Regions from separate parts of the Desulfitobacterium dehalogenans ATCC 51507 genome, predicted to be linked through region 2. Evidence: riboswitches for the same ligand, from Rfam matches in the RefSeq annotation. Region 2 holds a riboswitch; the other holds the start of a gene.

Region 1 (5,862 bases), 1.5 Mb from region 2:
GAAAGGGGCAGTGATTTCTCATCGAGAAAAAGAGATTGTTGCTTTCCATGAGATTGGTCACGCTTTAGTGGCGGCCAAACAAACTGATTCTGCACCCGTTCATAAGATTACCATCATTCCGAGGACTTCCGGTGCCTTGGGTTACACTATGCAAGTGGAAGAGGATGAGCGTGTTCTGATGAGCAAGGAGGAGGCGTTCAATAAAATCACGACCTTTACAGGAGGCCGGGCAGCCGAAGAATTGATCTTCGGAACCTATACTTCAGGAGCCTCCAATGATATTGAACAAGCGACCAAAATCGCCCGCGCCATGGTTACCCGTCTGGGGATGAGCAAGAATTTTGATATGATGGCCTTAGAAACAGTGAATAATCCTTATCTTGGTAGCGATACCTCTTTGATGTGTTCCCCTGAAACCGCAGCCAAAATTGATGAGGAAATCCTATCCATCATTAAAAGTGCCCATCAAAAGGCCTTCGGAATCTTAAAAGAGAATATTGACAAACTCCATGAGTTGGCGCGTTTTTTGTTAGAGAAAGAAACCATCACCGGAGAAGAATTTATGGCGGTGCTCTCAAGGTAAAATGAAGGACTGGTGATGTTTTTAACATCCCGGTCCCTGTTTTATATTGAATAGGTGACAAAGCATAATCCTCATATCCAAAGATAAAACCAGCAAAGGGGTAAATCCATGAATATTTTAGTCACCCTAAACTCGAATTATATTATACACTTGATCGTCATGCTCACCTCTCTGATTGAGTCCAATCCAGGGGAGCAGTTTACAGTTTATGTGGCTCATTCCGGCATGTCAAAAGAAGACTTTACCCGCATCAATCATGCCATTGACACCTCTCGATGTAAAATTGAAGACATTAAAATTTCCGATAAGGGTTTAAGCGATGCCCCCATTACCAGCCGCTACCCCAAAGAAATGTATTATCGGATTTTCGCTGTCAAATATCTCCCGGATCACCTCGAGCGGATTTTGTACCTGGATCCGGATCTAGTGGTGATAAATCCCTTAAAGGAGTTCTATACCATAGATTTCCAAGGGAATTTCTTCGCGGCGGCCTCCCATGTCAAGGAAATATTGAAAAGGATTAATCATGTCAGGCTTAATATGGCTGAAGACAGCACCTATGTCAATTCGGGGGTTATGATGATGAACTTGTCTCTGCTGCGCCAGGAACAGGATATTCATGAAGTCTATGAATATATTGAGGGATATAAGCATCGCTTATTTCTACCTGACCAAGATGTCCTTAATGGAGTTTATAGTGATAGAACGCTGACTGTGGATGCGAAAATCTATAATCTTAGTGAACGGTATTATGTTCTCTATAACCTGAATCCCAAGTATTGGGATGCGAAGATTGACCTGGATTGGGTCCGCAATAATACCGTGATTATCCATTATTGTGGCCGCAACAAACCCTGGAAGGAAAATTATATGGGGGAATTGGATGTTTTCTATAAAGACTATGCACAAAAGGTTCATGACAAAATGAAGGATTTTGAGACGACGAGGTGAAATGATAGCATTATAGTTGAATACGATAATAGATGGGGCGGCTGATATGAGGAAAGAGATGAAGGACAGGCATTCATGGAAAATGGGCTTTACTACGGGCAGCTGTGCAGCCGGGGCGGCAAAAGCCGCATGCTTCTTACTGAAAGGATTAAATCAAGGAACACAAGTAGATATCCCACTGCCCCAAGGGGAACGGCTTCAATTATCCATACATCGATGGGAAATGGAAAAGGATATAGCTCGTGTAGGTATTATCAAAGATGCAGGGGATGATCCTGATGTCACCCATGGTTTGGAAGTGGTAGCTCAAGTGCGGGTTCTTTCTGAAAAAGGAGAAATCCTCATTCGCGGGGGTCAAGGTATTGGCGTCGTTACCAAAAAAGGACTTCAGATTCCTCCAGGGGAAAGCGCTATTAACCCTGTTCCCCGGTCAATGATTCAGGCAGCGGTACGAGAAGTATTTCCCCAGGAAGAAGTCCTGGTGGTGATTGAGGTGCCTGATGGAGAAGAGCTTGCTTCGAAGACCCTGAATCCTCGTTTGGGAATTAGGGGAGGGCTATCGATTTTAGGCACAACAGGTATAGTTCGGCCTATGTCAGAGGAAGCGTTCAAGAATTCTATTCTGCCTGAGCTGGATCAAGCCGTTGCTTATGGACATAAAGCCATTGTTCTAACTCCTGGCAATTATGGTTTCAGAGCAGCTACGGCGGAACTGAAAGTTCCTGAGGAAGCCATTATTCAGATGGCCAATTTTGTGGGCTTTCTGCTGGAGGAGGCTGCCTATCGCAAGATCGAGAAAGTGCTTCTCTTTGGTCATATTGGTAAATTGATTAAAGTAGCCGGGGGGATTTTCCATACCCATACCCATGTTGCCGATGCCCGGATGGAAATTTTAGTGGCTCATGCCGCACTGAATGGTATTGACCGGAACTTTTTGCAGACCATAGCGGAGTATCCAACGGTTGAAGGTGCTGCTGAAGAAATTCGTACCAAGGGTTGGGGAAATCTTCTGTTTAAATTAGCAGAAAGGGCGAGTTGTCGGGCTCAAGAGCATGTGCATGGGGAAGTGCAGGTGGGAACCGCCTTTACTTTGCTTAACGGTGAGATCATTGCCTGGGATGATCAGGCCAAAGAGATCTGCAAAGAATTTTGGCATTGGCCGCAGATAGAGAAGGAATTTAGGTAAAAGTAGAGAATAACTTAGTAATTCGAATTAAATTGTCACAACAATCGGATAATACTCAAGGTTCCTCTTTTGAGGATGAAAAGGGAAGTCGGTGAAAATCCGGCGCGGTCCCGCCACTGTGAACCACGAGTGCCTCCTTATAGCCCACTGGGATAATCCTGGGAAGGGGGGAGGCATGAAGACTGGAAGTCAGGAGACCTGCCTTGAACATTGCATTACGCCCACGAGCGATGGGTGTGGTGATTATTTCGGAATAACCGAAGGGAAAAACCAAAGAGCCGCTCAGGGCTCTTTTTTATTTCACTATAAATCGCGGCAGAATTGGGCAAAGCCGAAGGCTTGGTTAATTAACGAAATAGTGGTTAAACAAAGGGGAAGGTGATGGGATGATCCAAATATTGGGGATAGGCCCTGGTACAAGAGCATGGGTTTCCCAGGCTGTTGAAGAAATGGTCCATCAGAGCGATGTTTTGGTAGGAGGGCAACGAGCCTTAAAGCTCTTTCCGGATTTCAAGGGAGAGTCATACCGGGTCAGTGGAAATTTAGCTGAAACCTTGGAAACCTTGCAGAGAGTATTACAGCAGGGAAAAAAGGCAAGTGTCCTGGTTTCTGGCGATCCAGGTTTTTATAGTCTGCTTCCTTGGTTGAAAAGGGAGTTCCCGCAAGAAGAAATCCAGGTGTTGCCTGGCCTTAGCTCCATTCAGCTTGCTTTTGCACGAGCAGGGATCCCCTGGCAGGATGCAGAGTTGCTCAGTGTCCACGGCCGTCCGCTGAATTGCTTACCTTTACATCTCAGCCGCCCCTTGGGAGTTCTCACTGGGGGTGAAAACTCACCTCAGAAGATTGCTGAGTATTATCATACCTATGACTTCAATCCGCAGATCTCTCTTGGCAATGCCTTGACTTATCCGGAAGAGCGTTGGTTAAATACAGATGCTCATCAGCTCATGGATTTGGAAGAAGATTTCTCTAATGCGGTGATGATCCTCTACCCTGAAAATCCAGAGGATAAGTCGGCTCAATCCTTGCTTTCATTGCCTAAGAGCTTTGGTATCAAGGATGAGGAGTTTGTTCGTGGCAATGTTCCCATGACTAAGAATGAGATTCGGATTCAAGTTCTGGCTAAGGCAGAGATTACCCCTTCGACCCGGGTCTTGGATGTGGGAGCAGGGACGGGTAGCATAAGCATTGAAGCGGCGCTTTTAGCTCATCGTGGCTGCGTTTATGCCATAGAAGAAAATCCGGAGGCACAGGAGCTTATTCTGAAGAATCAAGAGAAGTTTCGGGTAAGAAATTTGCGACTGGTTCGTGGATCTGCGCCTCAAGCGTTACAGGAAATCCCCCCTATGGATGTCTGTATTATTGGCGGTAGTCATGGGCAGATTCGGGAGATTTTACTTCAAGCTCCCTTGGCGCCTGGGGGAAGGGTTGTATTGACTGCCGTAACTTTAGAGACATTAGCTCATGGTATGGAAGCCTTAAAAAGCTTGCAATATGAGGATGTTGATGTGGTTTCGATCCAAGCTGTACGCTGGAAGGGTATTAAGGATATTCATCTTGCCCAGGCCCAAAACCCCGTATTTATACTTTCAGGAAGAAAGGGGATTATTTAAGGCCTCTGCTTCAAACAAAGGAGTTAAGAACCCGTTCAAAAGAAAATGAGCTCCAGAACCGCGGGATGGTTGCGGGCCGAAGAGCTAAGGAGGAACGAAGTGAAGAAGGATAGGAACGAAGACACAAACATAGTAAACAATCAGATCAGTGAAAAGGCTAAGCTTTACGGAATAGGGGTAGGGCCGGGGGACCCGAAGCTTATTACCTTGCGGGCAGTGGAAATTCTACAAGCTATTCAGGTGGTCGCCATACCCAAGTCCAAGATGGAGCGGGAAAGTGTCGCGTGGGAAATTGCCAAATCACACTGCCCCTCCGGAGTTAGCATTTTAGAGTTAGAAATGCCGATGACCGCTGATGAGAGCATACTTCAAGCTGCTTGGCATACTGCGGCAGAGAAGATTAAGGAGGAGCTCTGTCAGGGGCATTCCGTTGCTTTCCTTACCTTAGGTGATCCTTCCTTATACAGCACTTACAGTTATCTACTTGCTATCTTAAGAGATCAGCTTGAACCGGATCAGATAGAGACCATTCCAGGTATCACGGCTATGGCGGCTGCCGCAGCTCAAGTGAATTGGCCTTTGGCTACGGGAGATGAGCCTTTAGTGGTTTTGCCGGGGATCGAGGGCTTAGAGGAGTATGAGCAATATCCTAATCTTGTCTTAATGAAAGTATCGCGAAATTTGCCGGATGTACTGAATCATATCCAAAGAACCGGGTCACAGGCAGTTTTAGCTACCCGGGTAGGTCAGGCAGGAGAAGACGTTCGCCTGCTTGGCCCGGAGGAAGTGTTGGAAAAAGTGGACTATTTAAGTCTTGTGCTTTGTAAGAAGCCTCAATCTTGAGAAAGACCCTTTGAAAGCTAAATCTCCAGGATTTTGCTTTACACCGTTCGCTCAATAAGCTGCGCGGACAAAACTAACGCTCAAGCCCTTCGCTCCGTCGGGTGCCCAGCCAAATCGCTCCTGCTCAATGGCTGGTTGGAAACGTCCTGTTTCCAACCCGACTCCGCTGCAGTCTTTTCGCGAAGTTTTGTTCCCGCTCGCTTAAATTCGCTCTCTTTTGTAAATCAAAATCCTTGGGCGATTTTTCAAGTATTCGTTTAAGTATCTTTTCAGGACACAGAAAAAGACCCGAAAGAAGTGCAAGAAAGACCCACAAGAGTAGCTTTACGCACAAAAGCGAACGGATTTCACTGTGTATAAGGCAGCTAAGGCTTCTGCTTCGCTTCACTCACCATAAGCCAAGCTTTCTTTAAGCGGAGGGGCGGTCGGGTCAACGAGGCTTTCCTAACATAGCGTAGCCACGGTTCACATGTAGAAAACAGCGGGGTTTGGCGTCGAAAGTGTCCGGTGGACAGTTTCGCTCAAGGCGGCACTCCCCAAAGCATACGCATCCGCCGCAGATGCTGTTAAGAAAGCGAGTTGACCAGCCCTGGAGCTATGGAGTACGTGAGTCTCCGATCAAGAAACCTTCCGGTGGAAGGTTTCAGGAGATCACGCCCGAAGGTGCGTTGTGCGTAAAGCTACGC
Region 2 (5,862 bases):
GAGAAGGTAGGTCAAGCCGATGAGAAAATAAGGGAGAAGGATAAGGACATTCTGCCAGTTGCTGTTGGCGAGACTCCCCATCATCCAGAAGATAATCTGCTGCATCTGCTCGCCGGAAACAGCAATGAGGAGGGAGAGAAAAGCACTCAGCAAAGCCTGCACCACCACACCGGCCAAAATTAAGATTTCCCGCTCAAATTGACCGTGCTGTCTGGATAGAGAGAAGACAAAGGCCAATGAAATAAGACCCCCGGCAAAGGCGAAAAGGGGCAGGACCGATTGACCAAAGAAAGAAAAGCTGCGAAAAAAGAGGATAGCTGAGGCTGCTCCAAAGGCAGCTCCGGAAGAGACCCCTAAGATATAGGGATCAGCCAAAGGATTGCGCAGAATCCCTTGAAAGGCCACTCCTGAGGTAGCCAGCATAGCCCCTACGATCAAAGCTAAAAAGACGCGGGGCAGGCGCAGATTCCAAACGATGGATTCTTGGGCAGGAGTCCAGCTGGGGTCAAAGTTAAAAAAAGGCAGATGGCTTAAAATAATCTTCCAGGTAAGATGAAAGGGCAGGGAGACAGAGCCGGTCATTACACAGATCACAACGGAAAGAAGCAGGAGAAAGGACAGGGCCAAAATCCATGTGATGCCTTTGGGGAAAGTTCTGGAATTCATCTCATGTTGTCCTCCTTAAATTCAAGTCAATAAGTCTCTCCCCATACTGAATACTATATGCCGTATCAAAAATACAAAAGGCTGCGGGTTAGAAAAGATCCGGATAAAGGGCTTTGGCGATCGTCTCCAGGCCGTCAATGATCCGGGGACCGGAGCGGGTAACCATATCACTGTCCAGATCGTAAATACGGTCATGGGCAATAGCATCAATGCCTTGCCAAGCTGGACGGGCTAAGATAGTGGCCTTTACATTATCCATATAGTAAGAGTAGGTGCTCAGGATAACCTGAGGGTTCTTATCAATCACCTGCTCCTCGCTGTATTGTGCCCAGTTTTGGACATCACTGGCGATATTGATTCCCCCCGCTTTGGTGATGAGCTCATTAAGAAAAGTTCCTTCACCGGCGGTAAAAAGGCCCGGATCCACTTCAATCCATACCTTGACCCGGTCGGATTCCTTGATAGTCCCCACTTTATCCGCAATGGCCTGTTCCTTTTCGTTCATTCCTTGGACCACTGTCTGTGCCTGTTTCTGGGTATTGGTGATGTATCCCAGTTTCTCGATGGCTTGATAAGTGCTTTCCAGACTTTGCGGGTTTAAATGAACCACAGGGATACCTAAATTGCGCAGGGAGTTGATAAAGTCTTGGTTATGCATCCCTGTAACAACCAAATCCGGTTTGAGCTGGATGAGCTGTTCCATATTAGGGTTTAAACTATCTGCAAAGACGTATTCCGCTTTCTCCTGGATACCCACCGGGTAATTATCATAGACGGTTAAGCTGATAAGCCTGTCATCCAGGCCCAGAGCACTTAAGATCTCCGTGGAGGGCGGGGCCAGGCAAATAATGCGCAGGGGTTCCTTTTCCAGGGTGGTTGCCACTCCTGTATCGTCTGTGTAAGTTAAAGGGTAACTTGTGGACTGGTTGGTATCTTGTCCAGCCGGTGTTTCGGGAGAAGCCGCACCTTGCTGTGAGGTTGGATTGCAGCCGCTGATCAAAAATAAGGTCACCCCTAGGGTTATGAGCAGGGTGAGCAGTGTCCGTTTTTTTCTATTCATTTGGGTTCTCCTTTCATGTTAGGGTGGCAAGACAAAATAAAAACCTTTTACCGCCAGGATAAAAGGTTTTTGCTGCACTATGTGGACTCTTGCAGCGCCTATTTCCTGTCCTCGAGGAGGGTCGCTGATGATTAGGCAGGTTCCTGACTTGGGAGTGATGACTCACTCGTTTCACAGTGGCGGGACCGTGCCGGAATTGAACCGGCTTCCCTTTTAACTCTATCCAAAAATGGATTGAGAACCTAATCGTACAGTATTGAATTAAGATCATTATAAGGCATTCACCTGACAATGCCAAGATGCACTTAGAGTATGCCTTCATGGCAAATAAAGAATCGTTTTCAGAAATCCCGTGAATACTAATGCAAGGACTCGCATAGAAATCATGACAGGGGGATGTATATTATGCAAGATATAGTAAAGAAAGGTTTATCCTTGGGATTAGGCTTGGCGGTCGTGAGCAAAGAGCAAATCGAGAAGGTCGTGGACGAATTGGTAAAGAAGGGGGAGCTGTCTGCCGGCGAATCCAAGGAATGGATGAATGAGCTGATCCAAAAGGGAGAGGATCAGCAGGATGAAATCTATACCAAGATTAAGGAACAAGTGCAAAAAATCCTGGCAGAACTTAATCTTCCCAGTAAAGCGGACATGGAAAGGCTGGAGAATCGAATCGCTCAATTGGAAAACCAGAAGCCTGGGGAATGAACTTGGGGATAGATTAGGGGTATTAGCATGATTGGAAGAAAAATTCGTCATGTTCATCGGTATAAGGAAGTTGCCACGGTATTGGCCCGTAATGGATTCAGCCTCATCCTGGAAGAGATGGGGCTTATTAATTTTATCTCTTATTCCAGGCGGATGTTGAGGAGAGAAGAAGAGGCGGACTCCCAAACTCTCGGTCAGCGTTTGCGTAAGGCCCTGGAGGAATTAGGGCCTACTTATGTTAAGATTGGGCAGATTGCCAGCACTCGGCCGGATATTATTCCGGATTACCTGATCACTGAACTGGAAAAACTGCAGGATCAGGTTCCCCCCTTTTCCTTTGCCGACGTTCGCCAAATTATTGAAACGGAACTGGGAGCCCTGCCGGAAGATATTTTTCAGCATTTTGAGGAAAAACCGGTGGCGGCTGCCTCTATCGGGCAAGTCCACTATGCTGTTCTCAAAACAGGGGAGAATGTAGCGGTGAAAATCCAGCGCCCTCATATTGCCCGGACCATTGAGACGGATCTGGAAATACTTCTGGACTTGGCTGCTTTGGCGGAAAAGCGCGTGGATTGGGCAGCTCTGTATCATGTAAAGGATATGGTGGAGGAATTCGCTAATTCCTTGCGCAATGAATTGGACTATGAGATTGAAGGAAGCAATGCCGAACGGATGGGGAAGCAATTTCAAGGAGATCCCACGATTCGCATTCCTAAAGTCTATAAAGAGTACTCTAATAAAAAGGTCTTGACTCTGGAATATATTCAAGGGGTAAAACTCAGCCAATTCGAGACTCTTGAAGCGCTGGGTTATGATCGTAAGGTACTAGCGGAAAACCTGATCAAAGCTATGTTTAAACAAATCTTAATCGAGGGTTTTTTTCATGGGGACCCTCATCCGGGAAATATTTTCGTTTTGCCCCAGCAGGTTATTTCCTTGATCGATTTCGGCATGATCGGCAGACTTTCCCCGGATATGAAGGATCATTTCGCTTCCCTGGTCATTGGGATGATGCGGCGGAAGACGGAGGACATGGTGGAGGCCGTGTTTGCTATGGGGATCGTTCCAGAGGATATGGACCCCAAGGCATTGTATCGGGATGTGGATTTATTAAGAGAGAAGTACTTGGATGTTCCTATGAGTGAAGTTGATCTGGGCAATGCCGTCAACGATCTGTTTAAGGTGACCTATAAACACCGGATTATTATTCCCGCCGATCTGGTACTGCTGGGCAAATCCCTTCTAAGCCTGGAAGGCATCGTGGAGCAGCTGGATCCCGAGATCAGTATTATCGATATTGCCGAGCCCTTCGGAGAGCAGCTCCTTAAAGAACGGCTCAATCCAGTCTTTTTCGCCGAGAAAACCTGGAAACATTTTCGGGAATACTCGGATCTTTTATTCAATCTCCCGAAACAAATGAAGGAGATTTTCAGCAGCATTCAGCGGGGCAAAGTACGGGTGGAGATTTATTTACCCGAATTAGCCACTTTCATACGGAAGCTGGATCGGATAAGCAATCAGCTTTCTTTTAGCATTTTATTACTGTCTTTCAGCATTATCATGTGCGGTTTAGTCATTGCTTCCGCCTTAGGCAAGGAACCCCTGGTCTTTTGGCGAATACCGGCTATTGAGGCCGGTTTTGTTATGGCAGCTATGATGTTCATTCTTCTCTTGGTATCGATCTTGCGCTCAGGCAGGTTCTAGCAGGAATGTGGGTTTGACTTTGTTTGATATAATTAGTTAGGATATAATTAGGATAAATCAAATACATAGGAGATTGAAACGTTATGATCAGAGCAATGGCAGAAGCGGACAGAGAAAGGTTCCTGGAGCTGGCATTTGAATTCTACCATTCGGAAGCTGTTCTCCAGCCTGTACCCAAGGAATTTCACACAAGAACTTTTGATGAGATGATGAGTTCGGATCGTTATCTGAATGGATATATACTGGAGTGGGAAAACCAGGTTGCCGGATATGCAATTACAGCGAAGACTTTTTCTCAGGAAGCTGGAGGAATCGTAGTCTGGATAGATGAGATTTATATTTTGCCTCCTTATCGTTCGCAGGGGCTTGCCCGGGAGTTTTTTCAATACTTAGAGGAGCACCGGCACGACCAGATCAAGCGGATCCGGCTTGAGGTGGAAGAAGAGAATGTTAAAGCTATATCTCTGTATAAACGATTGGGATTTAATGATCTTGAGTATATTCAGATGATCAAGGATTTTGACTAATGGTTACGAACTCATTGGTGAACCGATCGTGTCCACCAGGCTTAAGAGATACACTTAATATAATATTTGGAAGGCACGAGAGGAAGGAATATCACATGAACGTCGTTGAAGTAAAAGGTACGGAATTAGAAGATGCTTTTCAAATTCGCAGGGAAGTTTTTGTTGAAGAGCAGGGGGTTCCTCTGCAGGATGAATTCGATGGATATGATGAGTCAGGTGCAGCCGCCCGTCATATTCTGGTGTATTATGAAGACCAGCCGGCAGCCACGGGAAGGCTGCGTTGGCTGGGGGATACGGCCAAATTGGAGCGGATCTGTGTGCGTGCCGCCATGCGAAAATTCGGCTTAGGCAGCGTCGTCGTCAAAAGCCTGGAAAAGATTGCCCAAGAGGAGGGCTTTTGTAAAGCGAAGATTCATGCCCAAACCCAGGCTCAGAACTTTTACGAAAGACTAGGGTATAGACAAACTTCTGAGGAATTCATGGAAGATGGAATTTCCCATATTGTTATGGAGAGGACAATCTAAATGATTTTTCCATACGGGTCAAAAGAAATCGAGTATTTAAAAACCCGGGATGAAGTCCTGGGGCAAGCTATAGAGCGCATGGGGATGATCGAGAGAGAGGTTACCCCGAACCTTTTTAAAGCTCTGATCTCCAGTGTGGTCAGCCAGCAGATTTCCAAAAAAGCAGCTGAGACCGTATGGAACCGGCTGCAAACTCTCCTGGGAAATATCAGTGCCGAGGAAATCGTTTTAGCCGATCTGAAGGCTATTCAAGGCTGTGGAATGTCCACACGCAAGGCGGGGTATATCAAAGGGATTGCTGCGGCCGCCCAAAGAGGTGAGGTGGATTTCCATAAGCTTCATACCCTGAGTGATGAGGAAATCATCCACTCCTTGTCAGCCTTACCCGGTGTGGGAGTGTGGACGGCAGAGATGCTGCTCATCTTTTCTCTTTGCCGGCCCGACGTGGTCAGTTATCGGGATTTAGCTATCCGCAGGGGAATGATGAACTGTTATGTGCTGGAGGAGTTATCTAAGGGGACCTTTGAGCATTACCGTAAGAAGTATTCACCCTACGGGTCTGTGGCTTCTCTGTATCTTTGGGCCATGTCTTAGGGTGCTAAGCCTGTATCCCTGTCTTCTCTGGAAGGATGAGAATAGACTAAGTGAATAGATGGCCATACATTTAGAGGCTAAA

What was found. A riboswitch is a leader RNA that binds a small molecule or an ion and turns the genes downstream of it on or off. The one in region 2 is predicted to bind cobalamin.
Region 1: linked by a shared signal. The riboswitch ahead of DESDE_RS05985 (bifunctional cobalt-precorrin-7 (C(5))-methyltransferase/cobalt-precorrin-6B (C(15))-methyltransferase) and the one ahead of DESDE_RS13185 (ABC transporter substrate-binding protein) in region 2 are both predicted to bind cobalamin.

What each region holds. Positions count from the first base shown of each region.
Region 1 covers NC_018017.1:1,230,721-1,236,582, forward strand. The annotation lists gene ftsH (ATP-dependent zinc metalloprotease FtsH) at 1-583, shown strand, start outside; gene DESDE_RS05970 (glycosyltransferase family 8 protein) at 692-1,534, shown strand; gene cbiD (cobalt-precorrin-5B (C(1))-methyltransferase CbiD) at 1,581-2,720, shown strand; cobalamin riboswitch at 2,762-2,940, shown strand; gene DESDE_RS22970 (hypothetical protein) at 2,896-3,102, shown strand; gene DESDE_RS05985 (bifunctional cobalt-precorrin-7 (C(5))-methyltransferase/cobalt-precorrin-6B (C(15))-methyltransferase) at 3,107-4,333, shown strand; gene cobI (precorrin-2 C(20)-methyltransferase) at 4,433-5,176, shown strand.
Region 2 covers NC_018017.1:2,733,652-2,739,513, reverse strand. The annotation lists gene DESDE_RS13190 (FecCD family ABC transporter permease) at 1-666, opposite strand, end outside; gene DESDE_RS13185 (ABC transporter substrate-binding protein) at 755-1,726, opposite strand; cobalamin riboswitch at 1,844-1,987, opposite strand; gene DESDE_RS13180 (phasin family protein) at 2,132-2,431, shown strand; gene DESDE_RS13175 (ABC1 kinase family protein) at 2,459-4,135, shown strand; gene DESDE_RS13170 (GNAT family N-acetyltransferase) at 4,219-4,662, shown strand; gene DESDE_RS13165 (GNAT family N-acetyltransferase) at 4,758-5,186, shown strand; gene DESDE_RS13160 (DNA-3-methyladenine glycosylase family protein) at 5,187-5,780, shown strand.